Regions from separate parts of the Pseudomonas sp. 4CAES_32.4 genome, predicted to be linked through region 2. Evidence: predicted binding sites of a transcription regulator. Region 2 holds the regulator's gene; the other holds the start of a gene.

Region 1 (5,422 bases), 1.1 Mb from region 2:
CAGGACTTTCGTACCCCGAAGGATGGCATTCGCATCAGCGATATCCTCAATTGGGCCACCAAAGCCACCCGCATCAAAAACAAAGTCATCATTCTTGACTGCTGCCAAAGCGGATCAGCCGGCGAGGTGCGCGCTTTGCGCAGTGAAAGCAGCGTGGTCGGCGAAGGCATGACCATTCTGACCGCGTGCAAAAAAGAAGAGCCCGCGATGGAGGGCGCGCAACACGGTGTATTCACCGGGCTGCTGCTACAGGCTTTGCACGGTGGCGCGGCGAACATCCTCGGCAAGATCACTCCCGGCAGCCTGTATTCCTTCGTCGACAACGCGCTCGACGCCTGGGAACAACGTCCGGTGTTCAAGACCAATGTGTCGCAGTTCATTTCCCTGCGGGAAGTCTCGCCGCTGATCCCGAAGGAGATCCTGCGCAAACTGCCCGAATGGTTCGCCGAAGCCGAATCAATCTACCCGCTCGACCCGAGCTACGAGCCGACCGAAGCCAGCTTCGACCCTGAACACGGCGAGATCTTCGCGCAACTGCAGAAGTGCAATCGCCACAGCCTGATCGAGCCGGTCGACGCCGAGCATATGTATTACGCGGCGATCAACTCCACCGGCTGCCGCCTCACCGCGCTCGGCGCCTACTACCGCGAACTCGCCATCAAAGGACACTTCTGATGCCCGTCTTTATCAGCTACCGCCATATGGATCGCATACAGGCCATGGCGATCAACAGTCGCCTGAAACAGGCCAACATCAAAACCTATCTGGATGTGCTCGACCCGGAATCGCAGACCACCGACGACATCACCGGCGTCATCACGCGCAACATCACCGAGTGCACGCACTTGCTCGCGGTAGTGTCGGAGAGGACCGCTTTGTCGTGGTGGGTGCCGTTCGAAATTGGTGAGGCAACCATCAGCAACCGCCGGATCTGCTCGTTCAAGACCGGCCCTGCGGAATTGCCGTTGTACCTGGACAAGTGGCCGAAGCTGAGCACGGACAGTGATCTGAATTTCTTTATCGACGCGTATCGTGAAGAGGTGTCGAGCAAGCGCTCGATGACGCTGGATTCGATGAGTGAGTCGATGAAGGGGACTTACAAGAGGAATGCCGAGCAGTTTCATGATCAGTTGAAGAGCAGGATTCGACGAGGGTTCTAAGACCTCACTTGCCTGGCTCCGGATCAATTTCGTAACGTTACGCAATTGATCGGCGAGGTGAAATTCCAGCCACAAAAAAGCCGACATCACTGTCGGCTTTTTTGTCTCTTACTGCTTCGGCGCAGGAGCCGGCGCTGGCGCTGGCGCCGCACTCCCCGGTTCCGCCGGTTTCGGTGCGGCGTCGTCGAACAGGTTCAAGCGTTCGCGCAACTCGTGTGCAGGCACCGGTTGCTGATCCGCCGGCAGAGCGTTCGGATCCACCGGCGTCGCCGGAGCGGCGCCGTTCTGGCCTTGATCCGCCGGCTTCGCAGCATCGGCGCCTTGCGCACCTTCGATGGCCGCTTGGGCTTTCTTGGTCAGCACGACGATGTCGATGCGACGGTTGACCGGGTTGAACGGGTTTTCCCGGTCAAACAGCGCCGACGAGGCATAACCGACGACCCGCGCCACCTGTGCATCCGGATAGCTGCCAGCAACCAATGCACGACGTGCGGCGTTGGCACGGTTGGCCGAAAGCTCCCAGTTGCCGTAGTCGCCAGTGCCAATATAAGGCTTGGCGTCAGTGTGGCCGCTGATGCTGATCTTGTTCGGCACCGCTTTGATGGTGTCGGCCATGGCCAGCAGGATGTCTTCGAAGTACGGCTTCAGGCGTGCAGAACCGGAGTCGAACATCGGCCGGTTCTCGGCGTCCATGATCTGGATGCGCAAGCCGTTCGGCGTGATCTCGAAGAGGATCTGATCCTTGAATTTCTGCAGTTGCGGGTTCTCGTCGACTTTGTTTTGCAGTTCTTGCAGGAGCAGTTCCAGACGTTCTTTCTCGACCTGCTCGGCCATGCCTTCGACCTGTTCGGTGTCGACCGTGACCTTGTCCGGTTGCGGCTGGGACTTCACCTCAGGGTTGAGGGTGTTTTCCGGCGCCAAGGTCGGTGTACCGCCCAGATCGATGATGTACGGCGTGCCGCTTTCGGAAAAGCCGACCGGGTCTTTGAAGTAGCCGGCGATGGCGATCTTCTGCTCAGGCGTCGCGGTGGACAGCAGCCACAACACCAGGAAGAACGCCATCATCGCCGTGGCGAAGTCGGCGAAGGCGATTTTCCACGCCCCGCCGTGATGCCCGCCGGCTATGCGCTTGACGCGCTTGATGATAATCGGCTGATTATTTTCCATGGCTTAGCGACCGCGAACGGCTTGTTCCAGCTCGGCAAAGCTTGGACGGTGGGCCGGGTACAGAACCTTGCGACCGAACTCGACCGCCAGCGATGGCGGCATGCCGGAAGCCGAAGCCACCAGCGAAGCCTTGATGGCTTCGTAGACGTTCAGTTCTTCCTTGGCGTCGTGGGCCAGGGAGTGCGCCAACGGGCCGAAGAAACCGTACGCCGCGAGAATACCGAAGAAAGTACCTACCAGTGCCGCACCCACGTGCAGACCGATGGACTTCTGATCGCCTTCACCCAGGGAGGCCATGGTCACCACGATACCGAGTACCGCCGCGACGATACCGAAACCGGGCATGGCGTCGGCAATGCCGTTCACAGCGTGAGATGGGTGCTCGAGGTCTTCCTTGAGGCTGTACAGCTCCATGTCGAACAGGCCTTCGAGTTCGTGTGGAGCCATGTTGCCGGACGACATGATGCGCAGGTAATCGCAGATGAACGCGGTCATGCGTTCGTCCTTGAGCACCGCCGGGTACTTGGCGAAAATCGGGCTCGCGGCGGCGTCTTCGATGTCGCCTTCGATGGCCATCATGCCTTCGCGGCGACTCTTGTTGAGGATCTCGTAGATCAGCCCCAACACTTCCAGATAGAACGTGTGGCTGAAGCGCGAGCTGAACATGCTCAGGGATTTCTTGAGCACGTGCATGGTCATGTAGCCAGGGTTGGCCTGCAGGAAAGCACCCAGTGCAGCACCACCGATGATCAACACCTCGAAGGGCTGGATCAGGGCGGCAATCTTGCCGTGGGAGAGCACGTATCCGCCGAGCACGCTCGCGAATACGACGATGATGCCGATAATTTTAGCCATAGGTAGAAAGTACTTACTGAGTCGGGTTCAAGGTCATATTCGGAAGTTAAAAAATCTCTTCTTCTACTTATCGGCAAAACTGCGCCAGACTATAGCCAGTTCAGGCGAAAAGCCAATTTAGCCCATGCCGGGCGCGTCTACAGTCAGTGAAGATCCCGTCCAGACATGGCTAATGAAACGAACGTCCCACACGCAAAACCGACCACCCTCGACGGCTGGGTAAAGCTGCTCGATGGCGTTCTATTGCCCGTGCCGCAAGAGGCTCACGACAAAGTCTGCCGCGCCATCCGCGATAACCGCAGTTCTCTGCGCGACATCGCCGACCTGATGCAGGACAGCCCGGCGCTGGCCTTGAGCATCATCCGTGAGGCGAATCGTCACACCCACGGCAACATGGCCGCGCCGGCGGAAAATCTCGAGGTCGCCATCAACCGTCTGGGCCTTGCCCGCACCGAAGAATTGCTCGCGCGCCTGCCTGCTCAACCGCAGATGCAAATCCCCAAGGCCCTGCGCCAATTGCAAATGATCAGCCAGCACGCGACGCAACAGGCCAATGGTTTCTTTGCAAGTCGCCTGGCGCGGCTGTGGCAGGACATTCATTGGGGCAGCCTGCTGTTTCTCTCGCCGCTGTGGCCATTGGCGCTGACCTTTCCGCAGTTGCTCGAAGAATGGGAGTTGCGGGTTATCCACAAGGGCGAATCGGCGCGCACGGTCGAAAAGCAATTGTTCGGTGTACGCCTGCTGAAAATCGCAGAAGCGCTGGTCGAGGCCTGGCATCTGCCGATCTGGGTGCAGCAGGGCTATAAATTGTTGCTCAGTGAACAGCGTGAACTGGTGAAAGTGCTGCGCATTGCCCGCGACAGCGAGCATCCGCTGCGCCAGCAAAACCGCCTCGACGAAGATCCGACCCTGCGTCGCTGGCTCAATCAGCCGGCCAACACGGTGCTGCTGGCCAACGGTCTGGCGCTGTCGGCGCAACAGGCCTGGGACAGTCCGCACAGCGAGCGCTGGCAGTATCTGACCAGCCTTTACTTACAGATTTCGATGGATGAAGTGCAGCAACAACTGCACCAGCAGGCTGCCAACAGCGCCCGTTATCATGCGATGCCGGATCTGTGGCACCCGGCGGTTTCGCTGCTGTGGCCGTGGGGCACGCGGCGCTTGCCGGCCGGGATGTTGCCCGCCGCTGCGCCCTCCGCTGAAGACCTCGGTCAATGGCGCAAGCAGTGCGCCGAGCTGCTCGCCGAGCCAAGCCGCTTCACCAATGCGATGAGCCTGACCGTCGCCGCCCGCGATGCCTTGGCCGCCAGCGGCATGCGCCGGGTGCTGATCCTGATGGCCGACCGCACGCAATCCAGCCTGCGCGTGCAGCAAACCTATGGTTTGCCAAAAGAAGCTGCGGCACTCACGTTCGCCGTCGGCCAAAGCAGTGTGCTGCAGCGCCTGCTCGCGCAACAGGCGCAGGTGCGCATCAACCCGGACAACAACGCCCAGTTCTCCGCCCTGCTGCCGCCGAGCCTGCGCACACTGTTTCGCGGTGAACACCTGTTCCTGCGTTCACTGGTCAACAATGGCCGGGTGATCATGATCGTTGTCGCAGATCAGGGCGGCGGGCCGTTTGCCGACATCACCGTGCAAGCCTTTGGCAAAACCGCGCAGTGCATTGAAAAAGCCCTGCACAGCTTTAGCAGCCGTGGCCGATGAGGCTGCGCTACAATCCTCCCCTTTGTGCTCTGGAGACCTCACATGTCTGACTTCTCTGGCTTGCCGCTCGTCATCGAACCGAGCGACCTGCTCCCGCGCCTGGAGTCCGGCGAACTGATTCTGGTGGACCTGACCAGTCCTGCGCGTTACACCGAGGGCCATATTCCCGGCGCACGCTTTGTCGACCCGAAACGCACCCAGCTCGGCCAGCCGCCGGCGCCGGGCCTGATGCCAGCGAAAACCGATCTGGAAGCGTTGTTCGGAGAGCTGGGCCATCGCAAGGACGCGGTCTATGTGGTTTACGATGATGAGGGCGGCGGTTGGGCCGGACGCTTTATCTGGCTGCTCGACGTGATCGGTCACGACAAGTACCACTATATAGACGGGGGTCTGCCGGCCTGGCTGGCGGATGGCATGCCGATGTCGATCCAGTTGCCCACGGCCGGCGGTGGTCCACTGCCGTTGACCCTGCACGAAGAGCCGACCGCGACCCGCGAATACCTGCAGAGCCGTCTCGGCGCTGCCGATCTGGCAAT
Region 2 (5,422 bases):
CTGGTGAGCATGGACAGTTTCCGTATCGGCGCTCAGGAACAACTGAAGACACTGGGCCGCATTCTCAATGTGCCGGTGACCCACGTCGATCCTGGCCAGTCGCTGGTGCAGGCGCTGGATCCATTGCTGCGCAAACGCGTGGTATTGATCGATACTGCCGGCCTGCAAGCCAGCGATCCAGCCCTGCGCATGCAGCTGGAAAGTCTGGCTGGGCGTGGCATCCGTTCAAAAAATTATCTCGTGCTGGCAACCACCAGCCAGAAACAGGTTCTAACCGCCGCTTATCACAGTTACAAGCGTTGTGGGCTAGCTGGCTGCATCCTGACTAAACTGGATGAAACGGCAGGCCTGGGCGAAGTGTTGAGCCTGGCGATCAGTCATGAATTGCCGGTCGCGTACCTGACCGATGGCCCACGGATTCCGGATGATTTGCATCTGCCGCGCCGTCATCAACTGGTCAGCCGCGCCGTCAGCGTGCAAATGCAGGAAGAACCCAGCGAAGAAGCCATGGCTGACATGTTCGCTGATATCTATCACAGCCCGACCAAGCAGGTAGGCTGAGGTATTCATGAACAGTTTTTGTACCTACATCGATGGTCTGCCATGCATTGTTCCGGTTGTGAACGCGCAGCCAGTAATGTGGCCTCCGTCTATGCAAGACAAGGTAAAGAAATAACATGGGCAGCATGCATCCCGTACAGGTGATCGCGGTGACCGGCGGCAAAGGTGGCGTCGGCAAGACTAACGTGTCAGTGAACTTGTCCCTGGCGCTGGCAGAGCTTGGCCGTCGGGTCATGCTGCTGGACGCGGATCTGGGGCTGGCGAACGTCGACGTTCTGCTGGGGCTAACCCCGAAACGCACACTGGCTGACGTCATCGAAGGCCGTTGCGAATTGCGCGACGTGCTGTTGCAGGGGCCGGGCGGTATCCGCATCGTGCCGGCTGCTTCCGGCACCCAGAGCATGGTCCACCTGAGCCCGGCGCAACACGCCGGTCTGATTCAGGCGTTCAGCGACATCGGCGACAATCTCGACGTACTGGTGATCGACACCGCTGCGGGTATTGGTGACTCGGTAGTCAGTTTTGTGCGCGCAGCGCAGGAAGTGTTGCTGGTGGTCTGCGATGAGCCGACCTCGATCACTGACGCCTACGCGCTGATCAAGCTGCTCAACCGCGATTACGGCATGAACCGCTTCCGCGTCCTCGCCAACATGGCGCAGAGCCCGCAGGAAGGGCGCAACCTGTTCGCCAAGTTGACCAAGGTCACGGATCGCTTCCTCGACGTCGCCCTACAATACGTTGGCGCCGTGCCTTACGACGAAAGCGTGCGTAAAGCGGTGCAGAAGCAGCGTGCAGTCTACGAAGCCTTCCCGCGCTCCAAGTGCGCGCTGGCGTTCAAAGCCATTGCACAGAAGGTCGACACCTGGCCGCTGCCCGCCAACCCGCGCGGCCATCTTGAGTTTTTCGTCGAGCGCCTCGTGCAGCAAACGGCAGGGCCTGTCATATGACCGCTAGCGGTATGAATTACTACAAAAAGTCGGCACGCGATGCTCAATACGAGCTGATCGAGCGTTACGCGCCGCTGGTCAAACGCATTGCCTATCACTTGCTGGCACGGTTGCCGGCGAGCGTGCAGGTCGAAGATCTGATCCAGGCCGGGATGATCGGCCTGCTCGAAGTCTCGACCAAATATGACGCCAGCAAAGGCGCCAGTTTCGAAACGTACGCGGGCATTCGAATCCGCGGCGCGATGCTCGACGAAGTGCGCAAAGGGGATTGGGCGCCACGTTCGGTTCACCGCAATACCCGTATGGTCAGTGACGCAATTCGCTCAATTGAAGCTAAAACCGGCCGTGACGCTAAAGATCACGAGGTTGCAGCCGAACTCCAATTGAGTCTCGACGATTACTACGGGATTTTGAATGACACCTTGGGCAGCCGCCTCTTCAGTTTCGACGACCTGTTGCAGGACGGCGAACACGAAGGGCTGCACGAGGATGGCGCGAGTGCTCATCTTGAGCCGTCACGCGATCTGGAAGATGAACGCTTCCAGGCGGCGCTGGCGGACGCGATTGCCAATTTGCCGGAGCGTGAGCGACTGGTGTTGGCGCTGTACTACGACGAAGAGCTGAACCTCAAGGAAATCGGTGAAGTCCTTGGCGTCAGTGAATCGCGGGTCAGCCAGTTACACAGCCAGTGCGCGGCCCGTTTGCGGGGGCGTTTGGGGGAGTGGCGAGCGCGCTGAAGGCAGTGTGGGGACACTGCGAACGAGGCTGGTGCGGTGATGAACGGCACCGGTCTTGCTCTGTTGTGCTCCAGACAGTCTTCGAGTGCTGCGCCGATTGATTGAAGTGGCGCGTCCAGGTGCTGGGCGCGTTTAAGACTGCTTGGAGGTCGAATTGAACAAAGACATGAAAATCCTCATCGTTGATGACTTCTCAACGATGCGGCGGATCATCAAGAACCTGCTGCGTGATCTTGGGTTCACCAACACCGTCGAGGCTGACGATGGCACTACCGCCATTCCAGTGCTCAACAGCGGAAGCATCGACTTTCTGGTAACGGACTGGAACATGCCGGGCATGACCGGTATCGACCTGCTGCGTCACGTGCGTGCCGATGAAAAACTCAAGCACCTGCCGGTATTGATGGTGACTGCAGAAGCCAAGCGCGAGCAGATCATCGAAGCCGCTCAGGCCGGTGTGAACGGCTACGTAGTCAAACCTTTCACGGCTCAGGCGCTGAAAGACAAAATCGAGAAGATTTTCGAACGCATCGGCTGATGAACGCGCGGGGGAGCTATGGAGCATAAAGAATCTTCACAGGGCGATTTCGAATCGACCCTGAAAAAACACGCGGTCGAACTGGTCGAGAGCCTTGAAAAAGGCAGGTTCGGCGACGCTGTGCAACTGATCCATGAGCTCAATCAGACCCGTGACCGCGGCCTGTATCAGGAAGTGGGCAAGCTCACACGCGAACTGCACAGTGCGATCGTCAATTTCCAGATCGATCCGCACATGCCGCAGGCCGAGGAAGTGTCGCAAATCACCGACGCCACCGAACGCCTGGGCTATGTGGTCAAGCTGACGGAAGCCGCGGCCAACCGCACCATGGATCTGGTGGAAAGCGCCACGCCGGTGGTCAATGGTCTGGCTGAAGAAGCCCAGGCCTTGAGTACCGATTGGGGGCGTTTCATGCGTCGTGAAGTCGGAGCTGAAGAGTTCCGCGAACTGGCGCGCCGGGTCGACGGTTTTCTGTCACGCAGCAGCACGGGCAACCGTGAAGTGTCGAGCCACCTCAATGACATCCTGCTGGCTCAGGATTACCAGGACCTCACCGGTCAGGTGATCAAGCGTGTGACCCAACTGGTCACCGAAGTCGAAAGCAATTTGCTCAAACTCGTGCTCATGGCCAGTCAGGTTGACCGCTTTGCGGGCATCGAACATGACCGCGCCGCGATGCTTGCAGAAAAAGATCCACAAAAACATCTCTCGCAGGGTGAAGGTCCGCAGATTCATGCCGATAAACGAGAAGACGTTGTGTCCGGTCAGGACGATGTGGACGATTTGTTATCCAGCCTTGGATTTTGAGTTTAGGTTTTTAGACCTGTAGGAGCACCCCATTAATGAGCTTCGGCGCCGATGAAGAGATCCTTCAGGATTTCCTGGTTGAGGCCGGCGAGATTCTTGAGCAACTGTCCGAACAACTGGTCGAGCTGGAAAGCCGTCCGGATGACGCAGATCTGCTCAACGCAATTTTTCGCGGTTTCCACACTGTAAAAGGGGGCGCCGGCTTCCTTCAGCTCAATGAGCTGGTGGAGTGCTGTCACATCGCCGAAAACGTGTTCGACATCCTCCGTAAGGGTGAACGTCGCGTTGATGCAGAACTGATGGACGTGGTGCTCGAAGCACTGGACGCGGTGAACAGCATGTTCAGCGAAGTCCGTGAACGCGCACCGATCACCGCTGCAACCCCGGAACTGCTGGCCGCTCTGGCGCGCCTGGCCGAACCGCAAGCGGCGGACGAAGCCCCGGCTTCGCCAGTGGCCGAGATGATCGAAGATCTGGTCGTCGAAGGCGACGCGTCGGGCGACATCACCGATAACGAATTTGAACAGCTGCTGGACTCGCTGAACGCCGTCAAGGCCGAAGCCGAAGCCCCGGTCGCTGCTGCACCTGCGCAAACGGCCGCTGAAGCCGCGAGCGATGAAATCACCGACGCCGAGTTCGAGTCGCTGCTCGATCAGTTGCACGGTAAAGGCCAGTTCGCCGTTGATGCGGTAGCCCCGACGGCGGCCGCTCCGGCAGCGCCAGCGGCAGGTGACAGCTCGGACATCACCGACGACGAATTCGAAGCCCTGCTCGATCAGTTGCACGGCAAAGGCAACTTCGCCGTTGAAGCGCTGGAGTCGGCGATTGCTTCGGCACCTGCGCCTGCTGCTCCGGCCGCCGCCGCTGCCGGCAGCGATCTGATCAGCGATCACGAATTTGAATCGCTGCTCGACGAATTGCACGGCAAAGGCAAGTTCAGCGAAGTCGGCACCGCCACGGCGGGCAGTGCTTCGACGGTTGCCACGCCAGCCGCCAAAGCACCTGCTGCCGTTGCTGCGCCCAAGGCTGCCGCCAAGCCTGAGCCGAAAGCCGAAGCGCCAAAACCGGCCGCCGCTGCTGCACCGGCTCCGGCCCGTGCGCCCGCTGCACCGCCAGCGGAAAAACCGGCGAGCGAAGCCGAGACCACCGTGCGCGTCGACACCGCACGTCTCGACGAAATCATGAACATGGTCGGCGAGTTGGTGCTGGTGCGTAACCGTCTGGTGCGCCTGGGCCTCAACAGCGGCGACGAAGCCATGTCCAAAGCCGTGTCGAACCTCGACGTGGTCACGGCCGACTTGCAGACCGCGGTGATGAAGACGCGGATGCAGCCGATCAAGAAGGTCTTCGGGCGCTTCCCGCGTCTGGTTCGCGACCTGGCACGTCAGCTGAAGAAAGAGATCAACCTGGAACTGGTGGGTGAAGAAACCGACCTCGACAAAAACCTTGTCGAGGCTCTGGCCGACCCGCTGGTCCACTTGGTGCGCAACGCCGTCGACCACGGCATCGAGTCGCCGGAAGAACGCGAAGCGTCGGGCAAGGCCCGTGGTGGTCGCGTGGTGCTGGCGGCCGAGCAAGAGGGCGACCACATCCTGCTGTCGATCTCCGATGACGGCAAAGGCATGGACCCGAACGTCCTGCGTTCGATCGCGGTAAAACGCGGCGTGATGGACAAGGACGCGGCCGATCGCCTTAGCGATACCGAGTGCTACAACCTGATTTTTGCCCCGGGTTTCTCGACCAAGACCGAGATCTCCGACGTCTCTGGCCGCGGTGTCGGCATGGACGTGGTGAAGACCAAGATTTCCCAGCTCAACGGTTCGATCAACATC

Evidence for each region. The regulator FliA, encoded in region 2, starts transcription of late flagellar genes. The targets are predictions, from matches to a motif close to CTAAAGTTTNNNNNNNNNNNGCCGNTAA.
Region 1: a site for FliA is predicted at 3,250-3,277, ahead of motA (flagellar motor stator protein MotA). Genes of this name have one in related genera too.

The regions. Positions count from the first base shown of each region.
Region 1 is NZ_CM176882.1:596,704-602,125, reverse strand. It holds gene AC3Y64_RS02635 (caspase family protein) at 1-675, shown strand, start outside; gene AC3Y64_RS02630 (toll/interleukin-1 receptor domain-containing protein) at 675-1,160, shown strand; gene motB (flagellar motor protein MotB) at 1,269-2,327, opposite strand; gene motA (flagellar motor stator protein MotA) at 2,331-3,182, opposite strand; gene AC3Y64_RS02615 (HDOD domain-containing protein) at 3,348-4,886, shown strand; gene rhdA (thiosulfate sulfurtransferase) at 4,929-5,422, shown strand, end outside.
Region 2 is NZ_CM176882.1:1,738,963-1,744,384, forward strand. It holds gene flhF (flagellar biosynthesis GTPase FlhF) at 1-561, shown strand, start outside; gene fleN (flagellar synthesis regulator FleN) at 678-1,508, shown strand; gene fliA (RNA polymerase sigma factor FliA) at 1,505-2,245, shown strand; gene AC3Y64_RS07865 (chemotaxis response regulator CheY) at 2,412-2,783, shown strand; gene AC3Y64_RS07870 (protein phosphatase CheZ) at 2,802-3,590, shown strand; gene AC3Y64_RS07875 (chemotaxis protein CheA) at 3,626-5,422, shown strand, end outside.